4 regions of the Rhizobium sp. CB2179 genome follow, and region 1 is predicted to be linked to each of the others. Evidence: predicted binding sites of a transcription regulator. Region 1 holds the regulator's gene; each other region holds the start of a gene.
The links. Region 1 encodes PhoB, which activates phosphate uptake and scavenging genes when phosphate is short. Its sites were predicted from a motif close to TGTCATNNANCTGTCAT; they were not measured.

Region 2: a site for PhoB is predicted at 2,674-2,690, ahead of AC244Q_RS14985 (BtaA family protein). Genes of this name have one in related genera too.
Region 3: a site for PhoB is predicted at 1,712-1,728, ahead of ppk2 (polyphosphate kinase 2). Genes of this name have one in related genera too.
Region 4: a site for PhoB is predicted at 2,859-2,875, ahead of phnC (phosphonate ABC transporter ATP-binding protein). Genes of this name have one in related genera too.

What each region holds. Positions count from the first base shown of each region.
Region 1 is NZ_CM172781.1:183,075-187,302, forward strand. Features, by position in the region: gene pstA (phosphate ABC transporter permease PstA) at 1-548, shown strand, start outside; gene pstB (phosphate ABC transporter ATP-binding protein PstB) at 565-1,380, shown strand; gene phoU (phosphate signaling complex protein PhoU) at 1,425-2,138, shown strand; gene phoB (phosphate regulon transcriptional regulator PhoB) at 2,272-2,955, shown strand; gene AC244Q_RS00945 (GcrA family cell cycle regulator) at 3,202-3,735, opposite strand; gene AC244Q_RS00950 (aspartate aminotransferase family protein) at 4,156-4,228, shown strand, end outside.
Region 2 is NZ_CM172781.1:2,985,574-2,989,801, forward strand. Features, by position in the region: gene AC244Q_RS14975 (lytic transglycosylase domain-containing protein) at 93-1,022, shown strand; gene AC244Q_RS14980 (serine hydrolase domain-containing protein) at 1,088-2,515, opposite strand; gene AC244Q_RS14985 (BtaA family protein) at 2,735-3,979, shown strand; gene AC244Q_RS14990 (class I SAM-dependent methyltransferase) at 3,976-4,228, shown strand, end outside.
Region 3 is NZ_JBYGKR010000006.1:284,811-289,038, forward strand. Features, by position in the region: gene AC244Q_RS36865 (NAD(P)/FAD-dependent oxidoreductase) at 1-3, opposite strand, end outside; gene AC244Q_RS36870 (nuclear transport factor 2 family protein) at 326-715, shown strand; gene AC244Q_RS36875 (helix-turn-helix domain-containing protein) at 788-1,621, shown strand; gene ppk2 (polyphosphate kinase 2) at 1,750-2,664, shown strand; gene AC244Q_RS36885 (alpha/beta hydrolase family protein) at 3,018-4,228, shown strand, end outside.
Region 4 is NZ_CM172781.1:4,707,818-4,712,045, forward strand. Features, by position in the region: gene phnE (phosphonate ABC transporter, permease protein PhnE) at 1-826, opposite strand, end outside; gene phnD (phosphonate ABC transporter substrate-binding protein) at 955-1,860, opposite strand; gene phnC (phosphonate ABC transporter ATP-binding protein) at 1,947-2,792, opposite strand; gene AC244Q_RS23015 (DapH/DapD/GlmU-related protein) at 2,910-3,527, opposite strand; gene phnL (phosphonate C-P lyase system protein PhnL) at 3,524-4,228, opposite strand, start outside.

The DNA of each region.
Region 1 (4,228 bases):
TGATCGAGGTCAACATCAACAACCTCGCCGCGGTCCCTTCGATCGTCTACGGCCTGCTTGGTCTGTCCGTCTTCATCAACTTCATCGGCCTGCCGCGCTCGGCCTCGCTGGTCGGCGGCCTGGTGCTGACGCTGATGACCCTGCCGACGATCATCATCGCGACGCGCGCCGCCCTTCGCGCCGTGCCGCCGTCGATCCGTGCCGCAGCCCTCGGCCTCGGCGCTTCGAAGATGCAGATGGTGTTCCACCATGTGCTGCCGCTCGCCATGCCCGGCATCCTCACCGGTACGATCATCGGCCTGGCGCACGCGCTTGGCGAAACCGCGCCGCTGCTCCTGATCGGCATGGTCGCCTTCGTCGCCAACGCGCCGACGACACCGCTCGATCCCTCGACGGCTCTGCCCGTACAGGTCTATATGTGGGCCAACGAGGCCGAACGTGCCTTCGTTGAGCGTACTTCGGGTGCCATCATCGTCCTGCTCCTGTTCCTGATCGTCATGAACATGGGCGCCATCCTCTTGCGTCGTCGCTTCGAGCGCCGCTGGTAAACGGAGTTACAAGATCATGAACATGTTGACGGAAGCTGCAGTTGAAAAGGCGCTGGATCACAAGATGAGCAACGTCCCGTATAAGATGATCGGAAAGGATGTCTCGGTTTACTACGGCGAAAAGCGCGCGCTATTCGATGTGAACCTGAACATCCGCGAAAACACCGTAACCGCCCTGATCGGCCCGTCCGGCTGCGGCAAGTCGACCTTCCTGCGCAGCCTCAACCGCATGAACGACACGATCGACGGCTGCCGCGTCACCGGCAAGATCACGCTGGATACCGACGATATCTATGATCCCGATATCGACGTCGTCGAACTTCGTGCCCGCGTCGGCATGGTCTTCCAGAAGCCGAACCCGTTCCCGAAGACGATCTATGAAAACGTCTCCTATGGCCCGCGCATCCATGGCCTTGCCAAGTCGAAGGCCGATCTCGACCAGATCGTCGAGACCAGCCTGCAGCGCGCCGGTCTCTGGAACGAGGTCAAGGACCGCGTGCACGAATCCGGCACCGGCCTGTCGGGCGGTCAGCAGCAGCGCCTCTGCATTGCCCGTGCCGTCGCCGTCAGCCCGGAAGTCATCCTGATGGACGAGCCCTGCTCGGCGCTCGACCCGATCGCCACCGCCAAGGTCGAGGAGCTGATCCACGAGCTGCGCGAGAACTACACGATCGTCATCGTCACCCATTCCATGCAGCAGGCCGCGCGTGTTTCGCAGCGCACCGCCATGTTCCACCTCGGCAATCTCGTCGAGGAGAACGACACCGACAAGATGTTCACCAATCCCGACGATCCGCGCACCCAGGACTATATCATGGGTCGCTTCGGCTGATTTTGGCGTCACCAAGCCTTTCCGTTATTCGAGGATAAAGCCCCATGGCATCGACACATATTTATTCTGCCTATGATGATGATCTGAAGTTCCTGTCCAGGCGGATTTCCGAAATGGGCGGCCTGGCCGAGCAGATGGTCGCCGAAGCCGTGCGGGCGCTCGTCAACGGCGATACCGCGCTGGCGCAGAAGGTCATCTCCGACGATGTGATCCTCGATCACGCCGAACGCGAAATCGGCGACAAGGCGATCGTCACCATCGCCCGCCGCCAGCCGATGGCCGCGGACCTTCGCGAAATCATGGGTTCGATCCGCATCGCCGCCGATCTCGAACGGGTCGGCGACCTCGGCAAGAACACCGCCAAGCGCGTCATCGCCGTCCAAAGCACCGGCGTTCCCCGCAAGCTCGCCCGCGGCCTCGAGCATCTGTCCGAGCTGGCGCTCGTCCAGCTCAAGGAAGTGCTCGACGTCTACACCAATCGTTCCGCCGACAAGGCGAATGCGATCCGCGAACGCGACAACGAGATCGACGCGATGTACACCTCGCTGTTCCGCGAACTCCTGACCTACATGATGGAAGATCCGCGCAACATCACCAGCTGCACGCATCTTCTCTTCTGCGCCAAGAACATCGAGCGCATTGGCGACCACGCCACCAACATCGCCGAGACGATCTTTTACATGACGACAGGCGCGCAGCCGGAAGGCGACCGTCCAAAGGATGACAGCGCCAACACCGTCGGCGCGGTCACCGAATAACCGCCTACACCCCGCCGCTTGCGTGCGCGCCCATCCGGGCGCGCAAGAGGTCGCAGCCAATTCTGATTTTGCGCAGGATGCATTGCTTAAATCACCCCCGGTTTAAGGATCATGCGCGAGGAGACCCACACGCATGATCCCGAGAGTTGCAGTTGTTGAAGACGAGGAAGCCCTCAGCGTGCTTCTTCGCTACAATCTCGAAGCGGAAGGCTTCGAGGTCGATACCATCCTTCGTGGCGACGAAGCCGAAATGCGGCTTCAGGAGCGCACGCCCGATCTTCTCATCCTCGATTGGATGCTGCCCGGCGTCTCCGGCATCGAGCTCTGCCGGCGCCTGCGCATGCGGCCGGAGACCGAGCGCCTGCCGATCATCATGCTGACGGCGCGCGGCGAAGAGAGCGAGCGTGTCCGCGGATTGTCGACGGGCGCCGACGACTATGTCGTCAAGCCCTTTTCGACCCCCGAGCTCGTTGCCCGCGTCAAGGCGATGCTGCGTCGCGCCCGTCCCGAGGTGCTGTCGACGGTGCTGAAATGCGGTGACATCGAGCTCGACCGTGAGACCCATCGCGTCCATCGCAAGACCCGCGAAGTCCGCCTCGGCCCCACCGAATTCCGCCTGCTGGAATTCCTGATGTCGTCGCCGGGCCGGGTCTTCTCCCGCTCGCAGCTTCTGGACGGCGTCTGGGGCCACGATATCTATGTCGACGAGCGCACCGTCGACGTCCATGTCGGCCGCCTGCGCAAGGCGCTGAATTTCTCCAACATGCAGGACGTCATCCGCACCGTCCGCGGCGCCGGTTATTCGATGGAAGCCTGAGGGCTTTCATCTGAGCCTGCTGGCAAAGCCCTGGCAAAACCCGCGACGTCATCCTCGGCCTTGTGCCGAGGATCTGCGCACGCCAAATTAAGCATTTGAAAATAAAGGTTTTTCTCTCAAGTAGTTGAGGTGATCAGATGCTCGGCACAAGGCCGAGCATGACGGAGGGAAACCTGAGCTTCCATCCGCGCATAAAAAAACGGGCCGCTCGGCCCGTTTTCTGCATTCTAACGATGGTCAGCCCCCTCAGCTGGCGCGCGCCGCTGCCCGGCGGCGTTCGTTGACCGGCTGGTAGGCAAGCTTCTGGTGATAGCTGCAATAGGGCGAATTGTCGGGGGACTCGCAGCCGCAGAAATGGAAGTCGTCCTTCAGCGGATCGCCGACCGGCCATTTGCAGGTGCGCTCGGTCAGTTCCGTCAGGCCGAGGCGGCGCGAAATCGGCACCACCACATTGCCTCTCGGCACGTATTCCATTTCCTCGATCGTTTCGATCTCGATCTCTTCCTTCAGCATCGTCGCGCCCTGCTGGCGGGTAACGGTGCGGGTGGTGATGCGAGAGGCGAAGTTCGGCGCGCGCGGCGCCGATGTGTTGCGCTTCGGCGTTCGCGCCGCGGTGTTGGTGCCGCCGGCCTTGGCACGGCCGGGAAGGCACAGCCGGTGCACTTTGCCGATGACCGCGTTTCGGCTGACACCGCCAAGTTGTGCCGCGATCTGGCTGGCGCTCAGTCCTTCGGCCCAAAGCTTCTTGAGTTTCTCGACCCGCTCGTCTGTCCAGTTCATGCCCTGTCTCCACCTTTTGCGTTGGTGATGGCAGAATCCCTCACCGTTGTCCCGGGAGCTCCGAAACAAGAAACGCTTGATCAATTTTGGTGACTAGTTCCGCCGCATGCAGTCTAGTAATTGATCTTTAACCTAGTGTGAGCCTGACTCCGTGACAAGAGTCGCATGAATCCGGATGAATCGAATTCGTAGTTTTCCCCAACTTGCTGTCCCTGCGTGGCATTTCTGCAATAATGCCTGTTGAAGACTGAAAATGCCGCTGTACACCTGTGCTGCATACGCTAAGGGCGCCGTTTTGTTGACATTGCAGCGCGAAAAGGAAATAGTGCCACTCGCCGCCGCAAGGCGGCATTTTTGATTTTTCGGGCCTGGTTTCCTTAGCCGGAGTCATTGCCCGGCAACTTTGATGGAGATCGCGCCATGGCTGAAGCCGCGCCGCTTTATGACACCTATTCTCGTGCCCCGCTGCGGTTCGAGCGAGGCGAGGGCGTAT
Region 2 (4,228 bases), 2.1 Mb from region 1:
GCCACGAATAGGTTAATGGGGTCACCAGGGACTTAGGCTTTTGGTAACTTTTATACGCTGCCGGGGCGGCGCGATTTCACGAAAGTGGCGGAATGGTAGCGATCGGATTATCCGGCCTGAAACGCAGTCTTGTCGTCTCGACGATACTCTGCGGCGTGATGACGGGATGTACGAGCGTCGAATATACGTCCCAGGCCGAACTGACAGCCGCGCAGACCGTCGTGCCGATGCCGAAACCCGGTGAAGATGCAACACTCGCCGCGATCCCGACAGCCGGAGGCGCAGCCGGTCAGGCGGTGGCAGGCGCCACCATTCCCCAGGCATCCTCCTCTCTGACCGCAACAGCGATGCCGGCCGTGACAGCTTCTCAGCCTGGCGATCTTACCATGCAGCCGACGGCCTATGCGCAGATCCCGCTGACGCCCGAAATGACGGCGATCCAGTCCGTCGTGCCGACGCCGCGTCCTGGAACGCCGACCCAGCCGACGACGCAGCTTGCCTTTGCCGCGACACCGCAAAACAGCGCGCTTGCAGCACTTGCCGCCGTCGACACCACCCCGCGCGCCAGCATGGACTACGGTTTCGACGAAACCGGGCCGATCGATCCGCCGACGGCGCCGCCGATGTTTAGCGATGACGACAAAGACGATGCGCCGACCGTCGAGAAGAGCTTTGTCACCAAGCTCATCCAGAAATATTCGAAAATCTACGAAATTCCCGAGACTCTTCTCCATCGCGTCGTCCATCGCGAGAGCCGCTATAATGCGAAGGCCTACAACAAGCGTGGCTATTTCGGCCTGATGCAGATCAAGTACAACACCGCCAAGTCCATGGGTTACGACGGTGCCCCGGGCGGCCTCTTCGATGCCGAGACCAACATCAAATATGCCGCGAAATATCTGCGCGGCGCATGGCTCGTTTCCGACAGTCGGGAAGACGATGCCGTCCGCCTCTATGCGCGCGGCTATTATTATGACGCCAAGCGCAAGGGCATGACAGACATCGCCCAAGGTAACTATTGAGACCGGCTGAAACTACAGCCATCCCTTGAATATGCAGGAGAGATAACGGCTGAATAAGCCCCAGCCTATGGCTGCGGCTGGGTCTGTTGTTGCGATCCGGCCTGTTGTTGCTGCTCTCCCGGTTGTGGCAATGCCGCCAGGATCGCCTTCAGCAGCGTCTGCGGCTGATAGTCGAGCCTGCTCGGCGTCAGGCCAAGCCTGACGACCACCAGATTGGCGGAAGGCACGATCGCCATGCTCTGCCCGTCATGGCCCGTCAACCAGAACGTATCCTCAGGCAGCCCGGCCTCAGCGCTCGAGCCGCGACCGGGTGCGAGCCAGGCCTGGCCCTGCGTATACCGCCCGTTCGAAGCCGCCGTCGGGGTGCGCATGGCGCCGACAAAACCCTCCGGCAACAGTCGCTGTCCGTTCCACACGCCGTCCTGCAGCAGGAACTGCCCAAAGCGCGCCCAGTCATGCGCCGTCGCATAAAGATAGGAGCTTCCGGCGAACGTGCCGCGCGCATCGAGTTCGAATACGGCGCTCGTCATGCCGAGCGGGGCAAACAACGCGTCGTGCGGATAGGAAAAAGCCGCCTGAGCATTGCCGACCCTGTCCATCCAGATGCGCGAGAGCAGCACGGCCGTGCCGCTCGAATAGCGGAAGCGTTGGCCGGGCGCTGCCTCCATCGGTGCATTGGCCGGCAGCGATACCATGTCGGGATCGAGATAGAGCATGCGCGTGACATCGGCGACGTCGCCATAGTCTTCGTTAAAGGCAAGGCCGCTCTCCATGCCGAGCAGATCGGAAACCTTGATTCTGGCGCGCGCATCGTTCTTCCACTGCGCCAACAGGCTATCATCGTCGAAGGAGACCTTGCCGCCAAGCATCAGCCGGCCGAGGACCGCCGCATTCACGGTCTTCGTCATCGACCAGCCGATCAGCGGCGTCTTCGCCGAGAAGCCGGGGCCATAGGCCTCAGCGACGATGCGACCATTGCGCACCACCACGATCGCCCGCATTGCCGGGCCGGCAATTCCGGCATCGGCAAGCAGCGCGGCGATCTTCCCGTCCGCCGGATTGCCGGTCCCCTCGCCCTCCGGCCACAAGGCGTCATTCGCCTGCATTTTGGCCGGCGGATCGAAGGGCGCTGCCTTCGCAGCCGCCTCGAAATTGCCGTCCGGGACGCTCGTGCAGCCGAAAGCGCCGCGATAGAGCGCATAACTCGGCGCAAACAGTCCCATGAAGCGCGCCGTCACGCGGTCGTTGTCGGGGTCGACGCTGACGCGCACCAGCCGCAGTAGCGGATTTCCAGGCGCCTGGACGTCGTCATGGAGCACATCCTCCGCCTCCCGGCCGGCGATGAACACGTTGGAGCAGACGATCTTGGCGGCATAACCGTCGCCGACGCTGAGCAGTTCCGGTGGCCGGATGAACAGCCAGCCGGCCGCGGCGACGATGATGACTACGAGAAGGAGAGCAAGCGCCTTCATGATACGCAGGACAAATCGCATGGCATTCCTCCATGCCGGGAGAGAAGCAGGAATCACACGCGCCGGAAAGGGGCCGAAGCGAAGAAGGACCATCGTCCCGATCACTTTCCCAGGAGTGCCATTCCGGTCGCTCTCCGGAGGAGGCCGAAGCCTCCCAGGAACGGCTCCCCCACAGCCCGCGTCATCAAACTGTAGCAGAGGCGCGCTACACGCCCTGAACGCTAAAAAGGTGACAGACTCATGTCAGAATTTGCACCGGATGCCGGCTTCCGCAAGAACCGGAAACTCAAGGATGCCCTTCTCCGCCATAAGGCCTTTTCGAAGGATGGCTTTTCCGAGCGTCTCTTCGGCCTTCTTTTCTCCGGCCTCGTCTATCCGCAGATCTGGGAGGATCCGGATCTCGACATGCAGGCGATGGAGCTGAAGCCCAATCATCGCATCGTTACCATCGGCTCCGGCGGCTGCAACATGCTCGCCTATCTCTCCAAGGCGCCGGCCTCGATCGACGTCGTCGATCTCAACCCGCACCACATCGCGCTGAACCGCCTGAAGCTTGCCGCCTTCAAACATCTTCCAGGTCACGCCGATCTCATCCGCTTCCTGGCAATGCCGAACGAGAAGTCGAACAGCCGTGCCTACGACCAGCATCTTGCCGCCCGCCTCGATGAGGCAACCCGCAGCTACTGGAACGGCCGCAAGTTCGGCCGCCGCCGCGTCACCGTTTTCGATCGCAACATTTACGAAACGGGTCTGCTCGGCCGCTTCATCGGCGCGGCCCACCTTCTTGCCCGCCTGCATGGCGTCAAACTGCGCGAGATGACCAAGACCCGCTCGATCCGCGAGCAGCGCCAGTTCTTCGACGAGCAGATCGCGCCGCTCTTCGAAAAGCCGGTCGTGCGCTGGATTACCGGCCGCAAGAGCTCGCTCTTCGGCCTCGGCATTCCGCCGCAGCAATATGACGAACTCGCAAGCCTTGCCGCCGATCATTCGATCGCACCGGTGCTGAAGCATCGCCTGGAAAAGCTCGCCTGTCATTTCCCGATGAGCGACAATTATTTCGCCTGGCAGGCCTTCGGCCGCCGTTACGGCACCGAAGCGGAGGGCCCGCTGCCGACCTATCTGAAGTCGGAGCACTATCAGGTGATCCGCGCCAATGTCGACCGCGTCAACGTTCACCACGCAAGCTTCACCGAGCTTCTGGCCCGCGAGCCGGCCGCCTCGCGCGACCGCTACATTCTGCTCGACGCGCAGGACTGGATGACGGACGAGCAGCTGAACGACGTCTGGACGGAAATCACCCGCACGGCGCGCGAAGGCGCCCGCGTGATCTTCCGCACCGCCGCCGAAAAGAGCATCATCGAAGGCCGCCTGGCTCCGGCGATCCGCGGCCAATGGGATTACTTCGAGGAAAAGTCGCGTGAACTGACTGCGCTCGATCGCTCGGCAATCTACGGCGGCTTCCACATCTACGGGAAGAAGGCGTGAGCAAGGTCGGTACTGAGACGGCAGGACAGAGCGACCAACATGCCAGCCTCATGGATGGCATGTACCGCTACCAGCGGCACATCTACGACCTGACCCGCAAATATTATCTTCTCGGCCGCGACAGCACGATCCGCAATCTCGACGTGGCCGAAGGCGGCAGCCTTCTGGAAGTCGGCTGCGGCACCGGGCGCAACATGGCCTTCGCCCACAGGCATTTCCCGACCGCCAAGCTGTTCGGCCTCGACATTT
Region 3 (4,228 bases), on a different replicon from region 1:
CATAACCTTGGCCTTCGATACCCGTGTGATTTCCATGACACTGACACGATTGGTAACATATCCCGTTATTCGACACAACAAAAGTTACGAATAGCGCTTTGTGCAGAATGAAAGGTCCGGATGTGCGTTCTTTGCCGAGAATTTGAAGGACGACGCATTCTCGCCCCGTTGATTACACCTGATGTAATTGAGGGCATTCCCTGTCCCGCGATATTAGTGAACGGCCTTCCTGCAGGAGGAACAATCCTGTCAACAGAAGCGGCCGACAACCGATGTCGATGGCTCAACTGCCGTCACCCGTACAAAGCGGCCGAGGAGAACGACGATGACGACCATGAATTTTACCAAACGAGAACCCCCTGAATGGCTGTTGGCCTTCTGGAAGGAGATCGATGACAAGACCTTTGGCGGAGGCTTCGACTGCCTGGCGCAGGATGCGACCTGCAATCTGGGCGTCGCCGACTGGAAGGGGCGAGACACCATTCGTGAGAACCTGCGCGCCTTCATCGACACGGGTTTCTCAGCGCTTCACGACGTCGCGGAATATTGGGACGGCGGCTCGCTGAAAATCTTTCGCGGGACTGTCACAATGACGCCCGACGACGAGGCTCAACCGGTTGTCAAACCGGTGATGACGCACTTCTTCTATATGGATGAACGAGAGCCGGCCAAGGTCGGCCGCTGGTACGGATCGGTTGGCCCGGTTGCTTTCTGATCGATATCGCAGCTGGCGGGAGCGTTATTGCCCCCGCCGGCCATTAGCCGCACGGACGGAGATCGCCATAAGATGAGCTCGACGCACAGTCCTTCAAGCGCAGTATCGAACGAGCTTGGCATCCAGTTGCGCGCCTGGCGCGACACGCGCGGCAAGAGCCAACTGGATCTCTCACTCGATACCGGCATATCGCAGCGTCAGATCAGCTTCATCGAAAGTGGCCGAAGCACGCCCGGCCGCCACAATCTGCTGCATCTCGCCGACGCCCTTGATGTGCCGTTGCGAGAGCGCAATACGTTATTGCTCGCCGCCGGTTACGCCCCGATTTACGCCGAAGGCGGTATCGACGATGTTGAAATGAAAGGCGTCACGGACGCGTTAAGGCGCATGCTTGTTCAGCACGAGCCGTTTCCGGCAGTTGTCATGGATCGGTATTGGAACGTCGTCATGACGAACGACGCGACGCAGCGCTTCTTCAATAACTTCATTGACATGGCGGCACGGGAAAAACCGCGCAATCTGCTGCATCTGATGTTCGATCCGGCCGGTTTGCGGCCCTTCATCCCAAACTGGGAGGAAACTGCAAAAAGTCTGATGGCGCGGGTATTCAGAGAGTCCGTGGGCCGCGTCATTGACATGCACACGAAGGCGCTGATCGATGCGCTCCTCGCCTATCCGGATGTGGACAGTGCCTGGAAGGTCTCGACGACAGCGGACAGCACACCGGTCATCCCCTTGTCTTTCGTCAAGGACGGGCAGGTTTTCAGCTTCTTCTCGCTGGTGACCACGGTCGGCACCGCACAGACGATAACGACGCAGGAATTGAGGATCGAGTGCATGTTCCCGTTGGATGATGCCACGGAGGTGGAATACGCCAAGCTGATGAAGCAGGCTGCCGCGCGTTAGCGCCAGACCGGGAAGTGAGACATCGCCGTCAAGGCCGTGGCGCAGGACAATCCAGCTTTCCGTACCTGAACCGTCACACAAACTTCGCAGTGCCATGCTCCTGTCAAAAAAAGCAGGAAGGAAAGCCCATGTCTCAGACACCTCAGGACCAACTCAGCCGTATAAAGGCCGAAATCGCCGACAGCTTCGATGAAGAGCTGGAAATGCAGATGGAGGAAGACCGGCTCGACGATCTGGTCGCCGAAGGAATGTCGGAACCGGCAGAGCAGACGCTCGAACGAAAGATTTACTTCCGGGAGCTTTTCCGTCTGCAGCACGAACTGGTGCGGTTGCAGGATTGGGTTCAGCACAAGAAGCTGAAGGTGGTGGTGCTTTTCGAAGGCCGGGATTCGGCCGGAAAGGGAGGCGCGATCAAGCGCGTGACCCAGCGGCTCAATCCGCGCGTCTGCCGGACGGTCGCGCTGCCCGCCCCTACCGAGCGGGAACGCCATCAATGGTATTTTCAGCGTTATGTCCCGCATCTTCCGACCGCTGGCGAAATGGTCCTCTTCGACCGAAGCTGGTACAATCGCGCCGGTGTCGAGCGCGTGATGGGTTTCTGCACCGACGAAGAACTCGAGGAGTTCTTCCGCTCGGTGCCTGAATTCGAGCGAATGCTGGTCCGTTCTGGTATCGTGTTGATCAAATACTGGTTTTCGATCACCGACGAGGAGCAGGAATTCCGCTTCAAGATGCGTATTCACGATCCGCTGAAGCAATGGAAGCTCTCACCGATGGATATGGAAAGCCGGGTCCATTGGGAGGAATACACCAAAGCCAAGGAAGAGATGCTGGCGCGGACACACACGGAGGATGCACCTTGGTGGGTGGTGCAGGCGGTAGACAAGAAACGGGCGCGTTTGAATTGCATCGCCCATCTTCTCGAGCAGATCCCTTACGAGGATGTTCCAAAACCCGAGATCCAGTTGCCGGACCGCATCCGTCACGCCGATTACAACAGGGCGCCGGTTCCGCCTGAAATGCTCGTGCCGGAGCGCTATTGAAAGCATGGCATTCGCCGCGCCCTGATCTTCAGGGGGCGGCTCTCGCGGCGTGCTGCCTCTGGACCATTCCCCGCCCGACACTAGGTTCCGCTTTAAGAGTGAGGTTCCGTCGACCGTGCCTCAGAGTGGACGAGTGAGGGAAATGCTTGCTTTCCAGTAGCCGATTTTACGCCGATAGACGTGCCACGTGGGGATACGAACCAAGTTTCGACGGCGCCCTCATCGCATGGTGGGGCTCCAAACGCGGCGCTCGCGCCGTCTTCGTCGGAGAATTTTCCGGCGGACAACTCAACATCATCGCCACGTTCAAAGGTGCCCTTTCCCACTTTGGCTGGCGGCAATACGCTGACCTTTTGGTTCTCACCGAGAAAGACCGTCTGTGGGAAGTAGATCCCAGGCGACCCGGGGCACGCACCGACGTTACTCCACGAGATTTCCAAACGTGGCAGGTGATCGTCGACCCTCGACACGCCGCAGACAACCAATTCCTGGTTTCCTACGATCGCAGCCCCGCTGTCGCCGATCTCTATGCAACCAGTGCGGATGGACGCGACAAGCGGCTCTTGGAACAAAACAACGGCTCGACCGAAAGCTGGTTGTTGAATGAGGCGCAGGTTCCATGCATTCGCGTCGAGCTGACTGCCTCGGGAATGAGGCGATACCTTCACCGAATTAACGCCGACAAGCCGTGGCGAGAGATGGCGGCACTCGAGCCGGATGACACGCTGGTCATCTGGCGTACGGACAGGTCAGGCAATGCCTTCGAGGCGCTTTCCAACCGTCAGCGGGACAAGATCGCGTTAGTTTCGCTGGACCCGGTTACCGGTAGAGAAACCGTGCTGGTCGAGGACGGCGATGTCGATGTTTCAGACGCGCTGCGCTTCACGCCCAGCGAACCGGCTGACGTCGCCGTCATTCGCGACGGCTATCCACGATATATCGCCCTTTCGGAAAGAGGAACGATCTTCACTGAGCTGGTTCTGGATCGCAACGGGCATGCCGACGTCGAAATCTCAGGTTCTTCCAAGGCTGGTGCGCTGCTCACGGTCGCGATCTCCTATGATGAACGACCCTACCAGCACTATCTGTTAAACTTGGCGGATAAGAGCAAGACGCTGCTTTCCGCGCCGGCGGAAAAGCGCAAGTCGGCATTTTCGGCAGTTACGAAGCCTGTCTACTTCACGGCCGGAGATGGTGAGGAGATACCAGCATTGTTGACGCTTCCGGCTGGCTCACCTCATCCTGTGCCGACCGTCGTAATGGCTCACGGCGGCCCGGCGCGCCACGACAGCTGGGGTTACAACATCGAGAAGAGCTTTCTCGCAAGCCGCGGATACGCGACCTTGTCAGTCAACTATCGCGGCTCGACCGGCTTCGGGAAGAGGTACCAATCTCTGGGCTATCGGCAGTTTGGGCGAAAGATGCAGGACGATATCGCCGATGCCGGGCGATGGCTGCTCGCCCAAGGCATCGCGGCTGAAGGCAAGCTTGCGGTCGCCGGCGAAAGCTACGGAGGTTTCATGGCCGCGCTGGCAATGGCCGACGACAAGCTCTTTTCCGCGGC
Region 4 (4,228 bases), 390 kb from region 1:
TCGAAAGCTTCAGCTCCTCGCCGATGCCGCCGCCGCCGACGGCGCCGATGATGGTCGAGGCGCGCACGTTGATCTCAAGGCGCAGCAGCGCATAGGAGGTGAAATTCGGCAGCACCTGCGGCAGGGCGGCAAAGCGAATGCGCTCCCACCAGTTGGCGCCGACGGCTTTCATGCCCTCATGCGGCTTCATGTCGATATTCTCGGCCACTTCGTAGAAGAGTTTGCCGAGCGCGCCGATCGTGTGCAGGGTGATGGCGATGATGGCGGCGACCGGCCCGATCGACAGGATCGCCGAAAACAGCCCGGCAATGACGATCTCCGGGAAGGCGCGCAGGAATTCCATCAGCCGCTTGGTGACGATGCGCAACGGCCATGAATTCGTCAGGTTGCGCGCGGCAAAGAAGCTCAAAGGGACGGCAAAAACGAAGGCGATGATCGTCGAAATCAGCGCGACGTTGATCGTCACGATCATCAGTTCGAAATATTCGGGAATGTAGAAAGCGCCCCAAACGTAGACGCGGCCCCTGTCGAAATTGAATTCCTCACCGCCCTTGTCGTTGGCGCTCGCTATGTCGAACAGCGCGCGCCAGACGTCGTGCCAATCCTTGGGGATGAGCCAGCTCAGAAAGTCGAAGAGATGCGGCAGACGGTCGAAGAAATGGCCGGCATTGCTCTCATCGGCGAAGCGGACGGAGCTGACGAAAGCCGCAATCAGGATAACCAGGCCGAGAACGGTATAGAAGCGGCGCTTGGCGACCATCCGGTCCCAGGCGGTGCCGATCTCCTTGGTGCTCTGCATGTGCGGCTGTGTATTGGCAATAGTCATCAACGCCTCGCCTACTGCGCAATTCAAAGTGCTTCAGCGTCCTTTGCGGCTCTCGAAAGGACGCGCACAGTTCTAGTCACAAGATAAAGGGCGGCCGTTTCCGGCCGCCCTGCATTCGAAAAACCCCATCAGCCGCCGATGGCAGCTTTGCGGACGTCGACGACGGCATTGTAGAAGTCGTGCTTGACGGGGGCGTAACCCTTGTAGTCGCCGCCTTCGACAGCGGCGAAGCACTTGTGGTCCTTTTCCGGCAGGGCCGTGAAGAAGGCTGCAAGCTTCGTCTGCCACTCTTCGCCGAGAGCGTTGCGAACGACGAGCGGGCCGTTCGGGATCAGCGGCGAACGCCATACTTCGACCAGCTTGTTCGGATCGACGGCGCCCTTGTCGACTTCCTTGCGGAAGGTACCGGAGGTGTAGCCGTCCTTGAAGTCGCCGATGCCGGAGCTATCGTCGACGGCAATGTCGACCTTGCCGTCATAGGCAGCGAGAAGGTTGTTCTCGTGGCCGCCGTTGAACTGGGTCGAGGCGAAGAACTTGTCGTTCGGCATGCCCGTGTCCTTCGGGATCTGCGTCAGCGGAACGAGGTAACCGGAGGTGGAATCAGGATCGGCGTAGCCGAGCTTCTTGCCCTTGGCGTCCTTGATGGACTTGATGCCGGAGGACTTCAGAGCGAGGCCGATCGAGTAATAGCCCGTCGAGCCGTCCTTCTGCTGCGTCGTCAGGATCGGCGTGACAGCCTTCGGCTCCTTGATGTAGACGGCGGCATAGCCGGAGGCGCCGAGTTCGGCGAAGTCGAGCGTGCCACCGAGCAGGCCCTGGATCACGCCGTCATAGTCGGCGGCCGGGAAGAGCGAAACCTTCTCGAAGCCGAATTCCTGTTTCAGGTGGTCGGCAAGGCAGGCATAGTTGCGCAGGCGGTCGGTTTCGTTTTCGCCGCCGAGGATGCCGATGCGGAATTCCTTGAGGTCTGCAGCGTGGGCAGCGCCGGCGAGCGCGAAGAGCGCCGTTGCCGCAAAGAGTGCTTTCTTCAACATTTTCTCTCCTATTGACCGGTGTCCCCGGCCTTCCCGTTACGAAGAAGTGTGCCCTTGACGCGGGCGCTCGATCGCGGCTGCCTCTCTCAGAGGCCGGCCAGCGCCAGCGGCTGTGTGCCGGCGGATTGATTGTCTGCCCGCTCAGGGGCGATATTGATTGATGTCGAGGTCACCGTTTCATCGATGCCGGCGCCGTCCTTGTCCGTCCCGTAGATTTCCTTCACCGCTTCGGCGGTCAGTTCCGCGGGCTTGCCGTCGAAGACGACGCGGCCGCCGGCCATGCCGACGATGCGCTCACAATAGTTGCGGGCGGTGTCGAGCGTGTGAAGGTTGGTGACGACGGTGATGCCCTCGCGCTCGTTGATATCGCGCAGCGCATCCATGACGATCTTGGCGTTCAGCGGATCGAGCGAGGCGATCGGCTCGTCGGCGAGAACCATTTTCGGGTTCTGCATCAGCGCGCGGGCGATCGCCACGCGCTGCTGCTGGCCGCCGGAAAGCGTGCCGGCTGCCTGCAGCGCCGTCTGCTCGATGCCGAGGCGTTCGAGTGCCGCGATGGCATGCACGCGTTCCTCGCGGGTGAAGATGTTGAGCAGGCTCATCAGCGTCGAGCGATGATTGAGGCGGCCGAGCATGACATTGGTGAGAACGTCGAGGCGCGGCACCAGGTTGAACTGCTGGAAGATCATCGCGCAGTCGCGCTGCCAGTTGCGCAACGCCTGGCCGCGAAGCCCGGAGACCTCGACGCCGGCGAAATGAACGGAGCCGGAGCTCGGCTCCTGAAGGCGGTTGATCATGCGCAGCAGCGTCGACTTGCCGGCGCCGGAGCGGCCGATGACGCCGACCATCTGGCCCTGGGGAATGGCGAGCGTGACGGAATCGACGGCGAGCTTTTTTCCGAAACGACGTGTGACATTCTTCAGCTCGAACATCATGCTCTTCCCTTGCGATCCAGGCCTTGATCAGCATCGCATTAGTCCCGCTTGATGAACCTCGCATGTCATATTTGTGTAAGTCCTGTCACAATTCCCCGCCCCTATATCGGGGGTTTAACCGCCGTAGCGGGACAGGAAATCTTCCGCGTCCAGGTTGCGAAAATCCTGGAGCGCCTGGCGCAGCCGGTCATGCTCCCAATCCCACCAGGAAAGCCTGTCCATCCGTTCGCCGACCTCTCTTGGAAAGCGCTCGCGGATGAGCTTGGCCGGTACGCCGCCGACGATCGCGTAAGGCGCGACGTCTTTCGAGACGACGGCGCCGGCTCCGATCACCGCGCCGTTGCCGACACTGACGCCGGGCAGGATCGTCGCCCCGTGGCCGATCCAGACGTCGTTGCCGATCGTCACGCGGTTTGCGCGCCGCCAGGCGAAGAAGTCCGTCTCCATGTCGCCATCCGGCCAATAGTCGGCGGCGCGATAGGTAAAATGATGCAGTGTCGCGCGCCAGGTCGGATGGTTGGTGGCGTTGATGCGCACGGCGGCTGCGATATTGACGAACTTGCCGATCGTCGCACACCAGACGGAGCCATCCTGCATGATGTAGGAATAGTCGCCGAACGTGGCCTCGCTGATGCGGCAGCGTTCGGAAACCTCGGTATAGCGCCCGAAGGTGGAATCGCTGACGGTTGCCGTCTCATGAAAATAGGGCTCGATACCCAGCTTGCGGCTCATGCGGCGATCTTTCTGGGTGAGAATTGCTGGACGTCGAGGATGCGGTCGGCGACGGCTTCGCGCACTTCTTCGTCGTGGAAGATGCCGAGAAGGGCCACACCCGCCTTCTTCTTTTCCGCGATCATGCCGACGACGACGGCGCGGTTCCTGGCGTCGAGCGAGGCTGTGGGTTCGTCGAGAAGCAGGATCGTATGCTCAGTGATGAAACCGCGCGCGATGTTGACGCGTTGCTGCTCGCCGCCGGAGAAGGTGGCGGGCGGAAGCTGCCAGAGCGTTTCCGGCAGATTGAGCCTGGCGAGCAGGGCGCCCGCCTTTTCCCGTGCCGTGACGGCGTCCTCACCGCGTGCCACCAGCGGTTCGGCAACCACGTCGATCGCCGCGACGCGCGGCACGGTGCGCAGGAACTGGCTGACATAACCGAGTGTATTGCGGCGGACGTTGAGCACCGTGCGCGGATCGGTGGAGGCGAGATCGACGATGCGTCCGTCGTGGCGGATGAGGATCTGGCCGGTGTCGACGGCATAATTGCCGTAGATCATCTTGAGCAGCGAACTCTTGCCGATGCCCGATGGGCCACCGAGCACGACGCATTCGCCCGATGCGACCGAGAAGGCCACATCGGAGACGACGGGTAGCTTGATGCCGTCGCGCAGATGCATGGTGAAGCTCTTCGAGACTTCGGAAACGACGAGGGGCGTTGC